DNA from 2 places in the Ochrobactrum sp. EDr1-4 genome. Region 2 is predicted to be linked to the other one. Evidence: predicted binding sites of a transcription regulator. Region 2 holds the regulator's gene; the other holds the start of a gene.

What was found. Region 2 encodes LexA, which represses DNA repair genes until DNA is damaged. Its sites were predicted from a motif close to TGTTCNNNNTGTGTTCNG; they were not measured.
Region 1: the regulator LexA is predicted to act here: its motif matches at 2,181-2,198, upstream of def (peptide deformylase).

The regions. Positions count from the first base shown of each region.
Region 1 is NZ_JBLZOF010000003.1:767,793-772,345, forward strand. Features, by position in the region: gene truA (tRNA pseudouridine(38-40) synthase TruA) at 1-679, opposite strand, end outside; gene fmt (methionyl-tRNA formyltransferase) at 683-1,603, opposite strand; gene def (peptide deformylase) at 1,603-2,130, opposite strand; gene ACOZHT_RS14765 (DNA recombination protein RmuC) at 2,232-3,458, shown strand; gene ACOZHT_RS14770 (flavodoxin family protein) at 3,543-4,112, opposite strand; gene yfdV (transporter YfdV) at 4,132-4,553, opposite strand, start outside.
Region 2 is NZ_JBLZOF010000003.1:219,186-229,259, forward strand. Features, by position in the region: gene ACOZHT_RS12060 (peptidyl-prolyl cis-trans isomerase) at 1-148, shown strand, start outside; gene trpD (anthranilate phosphoribosyltransferase) at 169-1,188, shown strand; gene trpC (indole-3-glycerol phosphate synthase TrpC) at 1,205-2,005, shown strand; gene moaC (cyclic pyranopterin monophosphate synthase MoaC) at 2,009-2,485, shown strand; gene glp (gephyrin-like molybdotransferase Glp) at 2,509-3,723, shown strand; gene lexA (transcriptional repressor LexA) at 3,844-4,563, shown strand; gene ACOZHT_RS12090 (ComEC/Rec2 family competence protein) at 4,624-7,152, opposite strand; gene gltX (glutamate--tRNA ligase) at 7,406-8,827, shown strand; gene gltA (citrate synthase) at 9,057-10,074, shown strand, end outside.

The sequences.
Region 1 (4,553 bases), 550 kb from region 2:
CTTTCGCTTCCAAAGCGGCCTGCAAATCATCAGCCGTCCAGCGGCCAACGCCCACTTCCATCAGGCTGCCTGCAAAGGAACGCACCTGATTATGCAAGAATGAACGCGCCGAAACCCGCATTTCGACATAATCGCCCGTACGCGTAATATCGAGCCGGTCGAGCGTCTTGATCGGGCTTTTTGCCTGACATTGCGTCGCGCGAAATGTCGTAAAATCATGTTCGCCGAGCAAGCGCTTTGCAGCTTCATGCATGGCTTCGTGGTCAAGGCGCTTCTGCACCCACCACACGCGCTGATAATCTATCGCTAAGGGCGAACGGCGATTATGAATGCGATAAAGATAATGTCGGCCACGCGCCGAAAACCGCGCATCAAAAGCATCCGTTGTCTTTTCGACATTCAAAATACTGATGCGCTCGTTGGCCATCACCAGATGCGCGTTCAACGCATCGCGAACCTTGGCCGCACCCCAATCCTTGGCAAGATCAACATGAATAACCTGAGCGCAAGCATGAACACCCGTATCTGTACGCCCCGCTGCACCTAGTGTCAGATCTTCACCGCAAAACTTCTTAAACGCCTTTTCAATGGCGTTCTGCACAGCATAGCCGTTTTCCTGCCGCTGCCAGCCGACATAGGGCGTGCCGTCATATTCGACCGTGATCTTATAACGAGGCACCGCTCAAAGCACCTTCGTCACGTTTGCACCACGCAGAAACTCTTGTGCAGGCAAAGGCTTACCGCCAGACCGTTGCAATGTCACAAGACGCACAGCGCCATCACCACAAGCAATCGTCAGACGATCATCAAGCACGGTTCCTGGCGTTCCACTACCTTCGCCCAATGTGGAGCGCTGGAGTTTGACGCGTTCGACTGCACCGTTGATTTCCATCTCGCACCACGCACCCGGAAACGGAGAGATGCCGCGGATTGTGTTGTGAACATCCTTCGCAGGCTTCGACCAGTCGATACGCGCCTCGGCCTTGTCGATCTTGGCGGCATAAGTTACACCATCGTCGGCCTGCGGCTGAAGCGTTAGACTCTCACGCTCAAGCGCGCCCAATGCGCGCACCATCAGATCAGCACCGATCAAGCTCAAACGATCATGCAATTCACCTGCCGACATATCCGGCGTGATCGCAACTTTCTCGACCATGGCAACGGGACCAGTATCAAGCCCCACATCCATTTTCATAATCATCATGCCGGTTTCAGTATCACCGGACATGATCGCACGCTGAATAGGCGCCGCTCCACGCCAGCGCGGCAGAAGCGAGGCATGGCCATTGTAACAACCCAAACGCGGCGCATCGAGAATAGCCTGTGGCAGCAGCAGGCCATAAGCCACGACAATTGCGACATCGGCTTCAAGGCTCGCAAAGACGTCCTGCTCTTCGGTGCCTTTGAGACTTTTCGGCGTGAAAACCGGAATGCCAAATTCTTCGGCCTTTTCGTGCACCGGCGACTTGGTCAGTTCCAGTCCGCGACGGCCAGCCGGACGCGGTGGCTGCGAATAGACCGCGACCACTTCATAGCCCTGACCGATGATAGCTGTGAGGATTGGCACGGAGAAATCCGGCGTCCCCATAAAGACGATCCGCATCACAAAGCCTTACTTGGCGCGCGCTGGCTTGCGAGCTTTTTGAACTTCTTGATCACCATATCGCGCTTAAGTTTGGAGATATGATCGATAAACAGCACGCCATTCAGATGATCGATTTCATGCTGCAAGCAGGTCGCCATCAGCCCATCGGCTTCCATCGACTTTTCCTTGCCATCCGCATCGAAGTAATTGACCTTGATCGTCGCAGGTCGCTCAACCTCAGCATAATAATCCGGGATGGAAAGGCAGCCTTCTTCATAGACGCTGCGCTCGTCCGATGAGACTACAATCTCCGGATTGATGAAGACGTGCGGCTCTTTCGGAGCGTCTTCCTTAGCGAGATCAATCACCAGCATCCGCAGAGGTTCGCCCACCTGAATGGCAGCGAGACCAATGCCCGGCGCGTCATACATGGTATCAAACATGTCGCCGGCAAATTTGCGCAATTGATCGTCAAAGCGTTCAACTGGCTTGGACAGTTCACGCAGAAGAGGATCCGGAAGAATGATAAGCGGTTTAATAGACATGCGTTTCACGTAATCGCTTGCGCGAGAATCGTCAATTATAACTTGCAAAATGTTCTTGTTTTGATCTCATCAAGGCAACACGAATCAGCTAAGCTTCACCTATGGAAAACCAGAATCTCTTGAACGAACCACTTTTGCAGCTTGGCGCAACCTCTTTCACGCTTGGAGATATACTCCTTGCGGGCATAGTCGTGCTGGTTGTTTGCCTTGCAATCTTTCTCATTGCGGCGGCCCGATCTGCCCGACTTCGTGCCGTTGCGGAAGCACAGGCCGAAGACCGTGCGCGCGATGCGGAATATCGCATGGCGGAGATTCTGAAAGCCCAATCCGAAATGCAGGGGCGGATGCAGACCATGGCCGAAGTCTTCGGCTCACGACAAGCAGAGCTTAATCAATCAATCCGCGAACGTCTCGACGGCATGACCCATCGCATCGGCCAGACCATGACCGAGCAGACACGCTCCACCCATGAAAATCTTGCAAAGTTGCAGGAGCGTCTAGCGGTCATCGACACAGCACAAAACAATATCCAGTCGCTTGCCGGTCAGGTCGTGCAGTTGCAGGCAATCCTCGCCAACAAGCAGACGCGCGGCGCATTCGGCCAGTCACGCATGGAAGCGATCATTGCCGATGGCTTGCCGCAAGGCGCTTACGAGTTTCAGGCAACACTGTCCAATGGAACACGCCCCGACTGCCTCGTGAGGATGCCTAACAACTCACCATCATTGGTGATTGACGCAAAATTTCCGCTCGAAGCATGGAATTCCATGCGTGCAACCGAACAGCCTGAGGCACGTAAGGCCGCCATTGCGCAGTTTCGACGCGATATGGAAGTACATATCAAAGACGTCTCCGACAAATATCTGATCACGGGCGAAACACAGGACACGGCCTTCTTGTTCGTGCCTTCTGAATCGATCTTTGCGGATATTCACGAGCATTTTGAAGCGCTGATACATCGCGCTCACCGCGCGCGGATCGTGATCGTTTCACCCTCGCTGCTGATGCTTTCAATTCAGGTTATTCAATCAATCCTCAAAGACGCGCGTATGCGCGAGCAAGCCCATGTCATTCAGGGCGAAGTGGTGCGTTTAATGGAAGATGTGGGTCGCCTTGATGAACGCGTGCGCAAGCTGCAAACCCATTTCCTACAAGCCAACAAAGACATTGACGATATTCTGGTGTCTTCAAACAAAGTGACGAAGCGCGGTGCAAAGATCGAAGCGCTGGAATTTGGCCCGGCACCTGCTGAAGAGCCTCAGCGTCCGACGCGACAGTCGGATAACGCACCCACCCAAATGCGCCTGCGCGTGGTGGATGAGGATTAGAGCAATTTCCAAGAAAAACTTAGAGCGTATCCTGAAAAATATGAAAAACTTTTGGGATACGCTCTAAGAGTTTGTTGGAAGGACTCACTCTTTCAAAGAAGTGAGAGCCTCCGTTACTGCTACAAAGCGTTTGAAGTGAATTTTCAGAACCTGCGTGACGACGTCAACATCGGCAATTTTTCCATGTTGAAGCACAAAACTTAGACCAAATGGATTGCCATTCAGCCTGTTTAAGTCGGGATTTGCCGTGCTTGGCGTAACGACCAAGCACCCCCATGCTGCAGCGACTGCATTCAAATCATCAACAACGCGCTCTTGCCCTGCATGGGCAAAGCCTGAAGTCGCCATACCAGTAAATGTCTTGTTGAGATATTTACCGTTTACTGCAGCCTCGTGATTGGCATCGATAAACGCCTTCATCGCCGATGACATTAATCCGGTGTGAGAGGGCGAAGAGAATACAAACCCGTCCGCCCACTCAAGATCAATCGCCGAAGCATATTCTAGTTCTGACAACTCGGCGCTTGGAGCTTGAAGTTCCACGCGCCGAATTCTGACACTCGCGCCCAGTTCTTCAAGAACCGGAGAAAGAAGCCGTGCAAGCACAAGATTTGCACCAAAGTTACTAGAAATAGCGATGAGTATCCGCGCCATAACAACTCCAGAAAATTATTTAGCTTCCGAGAATTTTTGCAAGATATACCCACACTGGAGCAGCGATCACAAAACCTAGCACGCTGACTGCAAGTGACGATGTTCCTGTTCGCGTATAAACCTGAAAGCGGCTGGAAATAATAATGCCCGAGAATGCTGGCGGAAGCGCAACACTGAGAACCAGCATTTGCAGAACGAGCGGGCTAAGACCGCAGAGCCAGCCAGCAATCAGAAATACACCGGGCATCAGTATGAGCTTGAAAGCCGTATTGTAGGCAACTTCTTTGTCGAGTTCGATTTTGTAGGCTGCAAGTGTCAGACCCGCTGCAAAAACCGCCACGCTGGAATTGGCCTGTGCCAACAGTTTGAAAGTTGGATCGAACTGGGCAGGCACTTTAATGCCAACAAGAACAAGCGCTACGGCCAGCACTGGGGCCCACA
Region 2 (10,074 bases):
TGGCCCAGAAGCCATTCCGGAAGACCAGCAGACCTATCTTGCAAGCACGCTGACCGACGATGTTCTCGAACAGCTGGTTGGTGAGTTGCAGAAGCAGTATCCGGTCAAGATCAACCAGACTGCCATCAACAACGCACTGGCATTCTGATAAGCGGCGGACATAAGAGAATGGCTGACTTAAAACCCTATATCGCCAAGGCTGCCACCGGCACACCACTGTCGTTCGAGGATTCTAAAGCAGCCTTCAACATTATGATGTCCGGTCAGGCCACTCCTTCGCAGATCGGTGGCTTCCTGATGGCCTTGCGTGTTCGTGGTGAAACAGTGCCGGAGATTGCCGGCGCTGTTGCTTCCATGCGTTCCCGCATGCTGCCTGTTTCAGGATCAGAAGATGCGGTCGATATTGTTGGCACCGGTGGCGATCAGTCCGGCTCCTACAATGTTTCGACCTGCTCTGCCATCGTCGTTGCGGGCGCAGGCGTGCCAGTTGCAAAACACGGCAATCGCGCACTTTCATCAAAATCAGGTGCTGCCGACGCTTTGGCAGCGCTGGGCGTCAACATCGAGGCCGATGCAAATACTATTGGGCGCAGCATTAATGAAGCTGGTCTCGGGTTCATGTTCGCGCCGATGCATCATTCTGCAATGCGGCATGTGGGGCCCTCGCGTGTCGAACTTGGCACCCGCACAATTTTTAATCTTCTCGGCCCGCTTTCAAATCCGGCTAGCGTAAAGCGCCAACTCGTTGGCGTATTCTCTGCCGAATGGGTAGAGCCACTGGCGGAAGTCCTCCAAGCTCTGGGTTCAGAAACCGCTTGGGTCGTCTATGGCGATGGCCTTGACGAAATGACCACCGCTGGCACCACAAAAATTGCAGCGCTTGAAAACGGTACGATCCGCACATTTGAGCTTCAGCCGGAAGATGTCGGGCTTCGTCGCGTCGATATGTCTGAACTCAAAGGTGGCGATGCGGAAGTTAACGCCAAGGCACTGCTTGCAGTGCTTGAAGGCGCACAGAATGCCTATCGTGACATTGTACTGCTGAATTCCGGTGCAGCTCTGGTGATTTCCGGTAAAGCAAAAGACATTAAAGACGGCATCGCACTCGCCGCGCAATCAATCGATAGCGGTGCGGCGCTGGCCGTTCTGCAAAAAGTTATCGCTGTATCAAACGACAAGCCGCTCTGACGGAGAGGATCACATTATGTCCACCGACATTCTGCGGAAAATTGAAGCCTATAAGCGCGAAGAAATCGCTGCTGCAAAGGCGTGCCTTCCACTTGATGAAGTAAAGGCACGGGCCAAGGATCAACCAGCAACGCGTGGTTTTCTCAAAGCACTCGAAGCAAAGCGCGCTGCCAACAAGTTTGCTCTTATTGCCGAGATCAAGAAGGCAAGCCCGTCAAAAGGTCTTATCCGTCCGGATTTTGATCCACCCGCATTGGCAAAAGCCTATGAAGATGGTGGTGCGGCCTGTCTTTCAGTTCTGACAGATACACCTTCGTTTCAAGGCGCACCGGAGTTTCTTACCGCCGCACGCAACGCTTGCTCACTGCCTGCGCTGCGCAAGGATTTCCTGTTCGACACTTATCAGGTCTATGAAGCGCGCAGTTGGGGTGCGGATTGCATTCTGATCATTCTGGCAAGCGTGGATGACAATGTCGCCAAAGCGCTTGAAGAAACCGCCTTTGAGCTTGGCATGGATGCGCTGATTGAAGTGCATGACGAAGAAGAAACCGAACGCGCGTTGAAACTTTCATCGCGTCTTGTTGGTGTCAATAACCGCAATCTGCGTACCTTCGAACTCGACCTCGCCGTTTCAGAGCGTCTTGCAAAAATGGTACCTTCGGACCGTCTCCTCGTCGGCGAAAGTGGCATCTTCAGCCATGATGACTGTCTGCGCCTCGAAAAGTCGAATATTGGCACATTCCTGATTGGCGAAAGCTTGATGCGCAAAGATGATGTGGCCAGCGCCACCCGCGAACTTCTGACTGGCAAGGCATAAATAATGACGGCAAAGCTCACCCATATCGACCAGACTGGTGCCGCCCATATGGTCGATGTTGGCGACAAGGCAGAGACAGACCGCGTGGCGACTGCCGAAGGTGCTGTCAGAATGAAGCCAGAAACGCTGGCGCTCATTCTGGACGGCAATGCAGCCAAAGGCGATGTCATTGGCACAGCACGGTTTGCTGGCATTATGGCGGCGAAAAAGACCGCTGATCTTATTCCGCTCTGTCATCCGCTGATGCTCACCAAAGTGTCCGTCGAGATCGAACCCGACCAAACCCTGCCCGGCTTGCGCGTGTCTGCGACCGCAAAACTAAAAGGTCGTACCGGCGTTGAAATGGAAGCACTGACTGCCGTTTCGGTCACCTGCCTGACAATCTATGACATGGCCAAAGCTGTGGATCGCCATATGGAAATTACCGATATTCGCGTTTCGGCAAAAAGCGGCGGCAAGTCGGGCGACTGGAAAGCCTGATTATCCAGACAAGAGGAAACCCCATGTCGCTGTTACCGGTCGATGAAGCCCTTGCACGCATTCTGAGTAGTGCTCAACCGCATGGAACAGAGACAATCTCGCTTTTTGAGGCGGGCGGACGGGTCGTTGCAGAAAACGTTCAGGCTAAACTACAACAGCCTCCCTTTGATTGCTCGGCGATGGATGGCTATGCGATAATCGCGCCCGAACGCATCAACTATCCCCTTGAGTTCATTGTCATCGGCGAATCAGCTGCCGGCAAACGCTTTGAAGGCGCGCTCAAACGAGGCGAAGCCGTACGCATTTTTACCGGCGCACCCATGCCCACTGGTGCTGATAGTATTGTTATTCAGGAAGATACTGAACGATCAGGTGAAAAGCTCAAGATTCGTGAGGGATTAGACGTAGGCCGCCATATCCGTCGCGCTGGCCTCGATTTTGCGCCCGGCGACGTGGTGCTACCAATCGGTCGTTCTCTTGATGCGCCAGCGCTTTCGCTTGCAGCAGCGAGCGGCAATGCAAAAATTTCAGTGTTTCGTCAGCCGCGTATCGCAATACTCGCTACCGGCGATGAACTTGTTCGGCCCGGAATAATCCCCGGCCCTGACCAGATCGTCGCCTCTAACAGTGTCGGCATTGCGGAAATCGTTCGTCGTGCAGGTGGTGAGCCGAAAGATATGGGCATCATCATTGATGATCCGGCCAAAATAGAAACAGCAATCAGCGAAGCTTTTGCAGATGGCATCGACATTCTGGTGACGATTGGTGGCGCATCCGTTGGAGATCGCGATTACGTTCACGGCGCTTTAAAGAATTGTGGTGTTGATCTCGATTTCTGGAAAATCGCAATGCGCCCCGGTAAACCGCTGATGTATGGGCGCAAAACAGTTTCTGACAAAACAGTGCATGTTATCGGGCTTCCGGGAAATCCGGTTTCCAGCCTTGTATGCAGCCTTGTTTATCTGCGCCCACTTGTCGCCAAACTTTCCGGCACGCAGCTGAACGCAGATATACGCCCAGCCAAGCTCGGTGAGGCGATGAAAGCCAATGATCACCGGCGCGACTATGTACGCTCGACCGTTAGTCAGGCATCTGACGGCACACTGATTGCAACACCTTTCCCCGTTCAGGATTCGTCGATGCTTTCGGCACTGGCTCGCTCTCAAGCATTGCTAATCCGGGATGAGCATGCCCCGGCAGCAGACGCTGGCGATGCCTGCACAATCTTGATGCTGTAAAGAACTCAGCCCCTTCTCTCGACCATTAATCATTTTAAAACCATTGCGGAACAAGACTGGAACATATAGGGTTCGTTCTGGTTTTGTTTTTATTTGATTCTGGTCCGGAGGGTATAGCGCATGTTGACCCGTAAACAGCACGAGCTTCTGCTGTTCATTCATGAACGTCTTAAAGAGACGGGCATCCCTCCGTCGTTTGACGAGATGAAAGAGGCTCTCGATTTGGCTTCAAAATCGGGCATTCATCGCCTTATTACGGCGTTGGAAGAGCGTGGTTTTATCAGACGGCTTCCCAACCGCGCTCGTGCGCTGGAAGTTCTTCGCCTGCCAGATTCAATTGCTCCGGGCTTGAACGCGCAAAAGAAGTTCGCCCCAAGTGTCATCGAAGGAAGCCTCGGCAAAGCTCCACCACCGCCGGTACGTCCTGCCCCTGTTACGGCAAATGATGACGCTCCCGCGACTGTTTCCATACCGATGATGGGGCGAATTGCAGCAGGTGTGCCAATCTCAGCAATTCAAAATCAAACACATTCTATCAGCCTGCCACTCGAAATGCTGGGCGCTGGCGAGCATTATGCGCTGGAAGTCAAAGGCGACTCGATGATTGAGGCCGGAATTTTTGATGGCGACACCGTCATCATTAAGCGCGGCGAGACAGCCAATCCGGGAGAAATCGTTGTCGCACTCGTCGATGATGAGGAAGCAACATTGAAGCGCTTCCGTCGCAAAGGTGCGTCTATTGCTCTGGAAGCAGCTAACCCCGCTTATGAAACACGCATTTTCGGTCCAGATCGTGTGCGGGTGCAGGGTAAGCTAATCGGTCTCATCCGGCGCTATTAAATGACTGCATTTTGAGGAAACGTGCAGCTCACTGTGATTCCTCTTAAGCAGTGCGATGAATTAAAGCGGCTCTGAGAATTCTGTAAGGTTTTGTGTCGCGTCGTAAGCTTTGCTTTTCTCAATGCCTGCTCTCTTTTGATATTCGCGATCAGGAAGCCCCCTCGCCGCTCGCGAATAGAGACGATGCAAATGCCACGGGCGCGTTGGCGCATCGACCGAAAAGGTCAATTGATCAGTGTAGCCGGCTAAATTAGTCGTCTTGGTTCGGGCGAAGCGGTAAATTTTATTCTCTTGCGTAATACCGTTTTCGTCATAGTTGATCGCAGAAGCGCTTACACGTAGCAGCTTATACCCCAGCCTGAGCTCCAAGGTGCCTTTTAAGGCTAGTTCCTGTCGGTCAACCATCAAAACATTGGAACGCTCACAGCTCAGTTCCTTTCCGGCTATAGCAAGAATGACGACATCACCAATGTTGCAGGCAACCTCTTTCATTCCTTCATCTGCGGTATAAGACAGCATTCTACCGTCCCGCAGCGGGATCGTGCACAAGCCTTCTTCGCAAACAAAGGCTTCCTCAGCTGATATTGGGCTCTGTTTTTTTACCACCTGCGGCGGAATAAACTCTTTAATCAGATAGGCCGTCTGCCAGTTTTGCGCAGTAAATTTTGGAGGCCTGCTACGGTTGACCGCAAAATTTCCATCGGGCAGCCGAACAGCCACAAATTTCGCATCTTCACTCACAAGAACATCTGGCAGCGGTGTTCTTATAAATATGGCAAGTCCGATCACTACGAACGGTAACGCCAACCATCGCATCCTTGTTGTAAACACAACCGCTATAACAAGCGCCAGTGTCCAGAGAATAAGCGTGCTTGCTGGCATAACACCCGGATTACCATCTGGCGAAAAGCTGGCGACAAAACTTGCAATATGTCTCACCAGTAAAACGCCAAAGCCCATAATCTGCAATGGTAGCCAATCGAGATGCAGCGGCATCAATAACAGGCTCAACACTGCGAATGGCATAACCAATATAGAGATAACGGGTAGCGCCAATACGTTGCCAACGAGTCCAAACGGAGCCGTATTATTGAAATGATAGGCTGCAAAAATTCCGCTGGCCACACCGGCAACAATAGACGTCGCTCCCGTCGCGACAGCTGGTATAAGCATTTTTGAAACGATCCCGCGCGGCTTGGCGCGACGATCTTCAATCGCTGTTTGTTTACGAGATTTCCTATCGCTCCACCAAGCAAATGCTGCAATCAGGCCTGCGGTGGCTGAAAACGACATTTGAAAGCTTGGCCCCAGAATTTCATGCGGGGAGATTGCAATCATTGCCACTGAGGCAATCGCCAAATTGCGCATACTGATCGCCGCACGGTCCGCCAACAACGCGCAGAGCATCACAACAATCATCACATAGCTTCGTTGTGCAGCGACGTCAGCACCTGACATTGCCAGATAGAACGTGCAGCTTAGAAGCGAGAGAAATGCAGCGATTTTTTTGACCGGATATCTGGCACTAAACGCTGGCGCGAGTGCGAATATTGATCGCAATGACATCATCACGACACCCGCAGCCAACACCATATGTAAACCGGAAATGGACAAGATATGCGCGAGACCCGCTTTGCGCAGATCCTCATTTGTTTCTTCACTTATCCCCGCTCGTTCTCCGGCGATCAGCGCGGCAGCAACACTCCCATCCTCGCCTGAAAGCACTTCCGCAATACGTTCAGAAACATGCACCCGTAATTGGGCGATAGCGCCCGAAATTTTAGCAAATATCTCACTTGGCGCTGGCACATCAGCGACTTTCGGTGTTCCCAAAAAGAAGCCATTCGCTCCTATCCCTCCGAAATAAGCATGAAAGGCAAAGTCGTAGTTTCCTGGTCGAACAGGGCCAGAAGGTACACGCAAGCGAGCGAAACCAGTCAAGCCGCTGCCAATTTCCGTTTTGGCTGGTATATCACGCGCGGTAATCCGGATGCGTTGCGGCGAATAGCGAAGTTTGGGTCTTTGCGTTTCAAGCAATTCGAGCGTCACACGCCAACTGCCGTTATCGCGATATTCTAAGCCGACAACTCTGCCAGTGATACGCGTTGCGACCTCAGAACCTAACAATTGCGTACTTCGTCGTTCAGTCTCGAACTTTCCCGCAACTATCCCCAATAATACCGCCAACACGAGTGTTACTGCTTGTGATACGAGGAAATATTTTCGGAATAAAAACCGTATTAAACAAACAGCCACAATAACAGACAAAATGGGCAACCATTCAGGCTCATAAGAGAGCGTGAAATAGACGACAGCTCCCAAACCCATAAAAACGGGAAAAAGAAGAAAAAATATTCCGCGCCCTATTTCACGACTGAGCGCTGCAATGAAAAGCTGACGTGAACTACTCGGCAGTTCCCGCACACGCTCGAAAGGTGTCAGTTTCCTTCCCGGTAAAGCGACGGGATAAATGTCAGCTCGTTCGTTTGGTAACCACGGTTCGGGAAGCAAGGCACGCGCAAGACCTTCAGGCATGTCTTTGACAAATGCCCGCTCGCTGACCTCTTGTCTTTCCCTTATGCCCGTCATGCCCCCGCCTGACTGCAAAAGTGCCCGCGCTTCATCTAAAGAAGCACGTCCCAACGGTGCGAAAGAATTGGGAAACGCTTGCACACCGTGCTGCCTATGCTACATGAACCACAATCAAAATCGAGAGGGTTCTCGCAATGAGAGTCCTTATCGCCCGTGGACTGTGAGAAAACGGGCACTACATATTCAAAATTCTGCCTCGCGCTCGGCTTCCTGCCGCAATTCAACGAGGCTCTGACACAGTGGAGCTGTTATGTCGAAACCGGTCGTCACCCGTTTTGCCCCTTCGCCCACGGGTTATCTGCATATTGGCGGAGCCCGCACGGCTCTTTTCAACTGGCTCTATGCGAAGCATACGGGCGGCAAGATGCTGCTACGCATCGAAGATACAGATCGTGAGCGTTCTTCCGAAGCAGCCACCGCCGCCATTCTTGATGGCCTGACCTGGCTTGGTCTGGATTGGGACGGTGAACCAATTTCACAGTTCAAGCGCGCACCGCGTCACCGCGAAGTAGCAGAAGAACTCGTTGCGACCGGCAAAGCTTACTATTGTTACGCAACACCCGAAGAACTTGAAGACATGCGCGAAAAAGCACGCGCTGAAGGCCGTCCACCACGCTATGATGGCCGCTGGCGCGATCGTGATCCATCGGAAGCACCTGCAGGCGTAAAGCCAGTTATCCGAATTAAAGCCCCTCGCGATGGTGAAACCGTCGTTCGCGACGCGGTGCAGGGCGATGTCCGCTTCCCAAACAAGGATCTCGATGATTTCATCATTCTTCGTTCCGATGGCAACCCAACCTATATGCACGCGGTTGTCGTTGACGATCACGATATGGGCGTTACGCACATCATCCGCGGTGATGACCACCTGACAAATGCTGCCCGCCAGACCGTGATTTATGACGGTATGGGCTGGGAAGTCCCGCAGATGTCGCACATTCCGCTCATTCATGGTGCGGATGGCGCCAAGCTTTCGAAGCGTCATGGTGCACTTGGCGTCGATGCTTATCGCGCGATGGGCTACCTGCCGGAAGCACTGCGTAACTATCTCGTTCGCCTTGGCTGGAGCCACGGCGACGATGAAATCATGTCGACCGAGCAGATGATTGAATGGTTCGACGTGACCGACATCAATAAGGGTGCTGCGCGTTTTGACTTCCAGAAGCTGGAAGCCATCAACGGCGTTTATATGCGCGCCAGCGATGATAAGGCTCTGTTTGACGCATTGATCGCTGTACTGCCTGAAATCGAAGGTGGCAAAGAACTGGAAGCGTCGCTTGACGAAAAGGGACGTGCACAGCTTCTGACAGCCATGCCGGGTCTGAAAGATCGTGCGAAGACACTGGTCGAGCTCGCAGATGGCGCGAAGTTTATTTTCGCCAAGCGTCCTCTTGCATTTGACGAAAAAGCGGCATCCCTGCTCAATGATGAAGGTCGTGAAATTCTTAAAGGTGTCCTACCGCATCTAGAATCAGTCGGCGAATGGACTGTTGAAGCGCTCGATGCAGCGGTTCGGGCACACGCAGAAACTATTGGCCTCAAACTTGGGAAGGTTGCGCAACCATTGCGCGCAGCGCTCACTGGCCGTGCGACATCTCCGGGTGTATTCGATGTTCTGTTCGTGCTTGGTCGCGAAGAGTCGCTTGCACGTGTAAAAGATCAAATCGTTTGAACTGTTAGCATTCACGCTGACGTGACAAAACTGGCTTAATTAGACCAAAATACGCATTGCATCGCGAAATCATTGGGATAGTTTGGCGGTCGAAATCGTTTGGATAATGCGTTGAAAAATCGGTTTCGTGCGAAAGTGCGAAACCTGTAGAAGTTGAGAAGACAAGTTATAGAGACGATTAAAATTTCAGCTGCCATGGGCAGCAAAAGTGGACACGAAAGGAAACACGATGTCAGATAAGACAGCTAGCTTTACCCTCGACGGCAAAACGTTCGACCTGCCTGTACGACAAGGCACTGTCGGGCCGGACGTCGTTGACATCGGTCCACTTTACAAGAATGCGAATGCCTTCACCTACGATCCAGGTTTCACCTCGACTGCTTCTTGCGAATCCAAGATCACCTATATCGATGGTGATGAAGGTGTGCTGCTCTATCGTGGCTATCCGATTGATCAGCTTGCTGAACATGGTGACTTCCTCGAAACTTGCTATCTGCTGCTTTACGGCGAACTGCCAACAGCGACCCAGAAGGCTGATTTCGATTATCGCGTGACACGTCACACGATGGTGCACGAGCAGATGACGAAGTTCTTTAGCGGCTTCCGTCGTGACGCGCATCCAATGGCGGTTATCGTGGGCTGCGTGGGCGCAATGTCGGCGTTCTATCACGACTCGACCGATATCACCGATCCGCATCAGCGCATGGTTGCTTCGATCCGCCTGATCGCAAAGGTGCCTACCCTTGCTGCAATGGCCTATAAGTACCACATCGGCCAGCCGTTCATGTATCCGAAGAACGACCTCGATTTCGCAGCAAACTTCCTGCATATGTGCTTTGCAGTGCCTTGCGACGATTACAAGGTCAATCCGGTTCTCGCTCGCGCTATGGACCGCATCTTCATCCTGCACGCCGATCACGAACAAAACGCATCGACCTCGACCGTTCGTCTTGCTGGTTCGTCGGGTGCAAATCCATTTGCATGTATCGCTGCTGGTGTTGCTTGCCTTTGGGGACCTGCACATGGCGGTGCGAATGAAGCAGCGCTCAACATGCTTGCTGAAATCGGCTCTGTTGACCGCATTCCAGAATTCATCGCACGCGCTAAGGACAAGAACGACCCGTTCCGTCTGATGGGCTTCGGTCATCGCGTTTACAAGAATTACGATCCACGCGCTAAGATCATGCAGAAGACCTGCCATGAAGTTCTTGGCGAACTCGGCATCAAGGACGATCCGCTTCTTGATG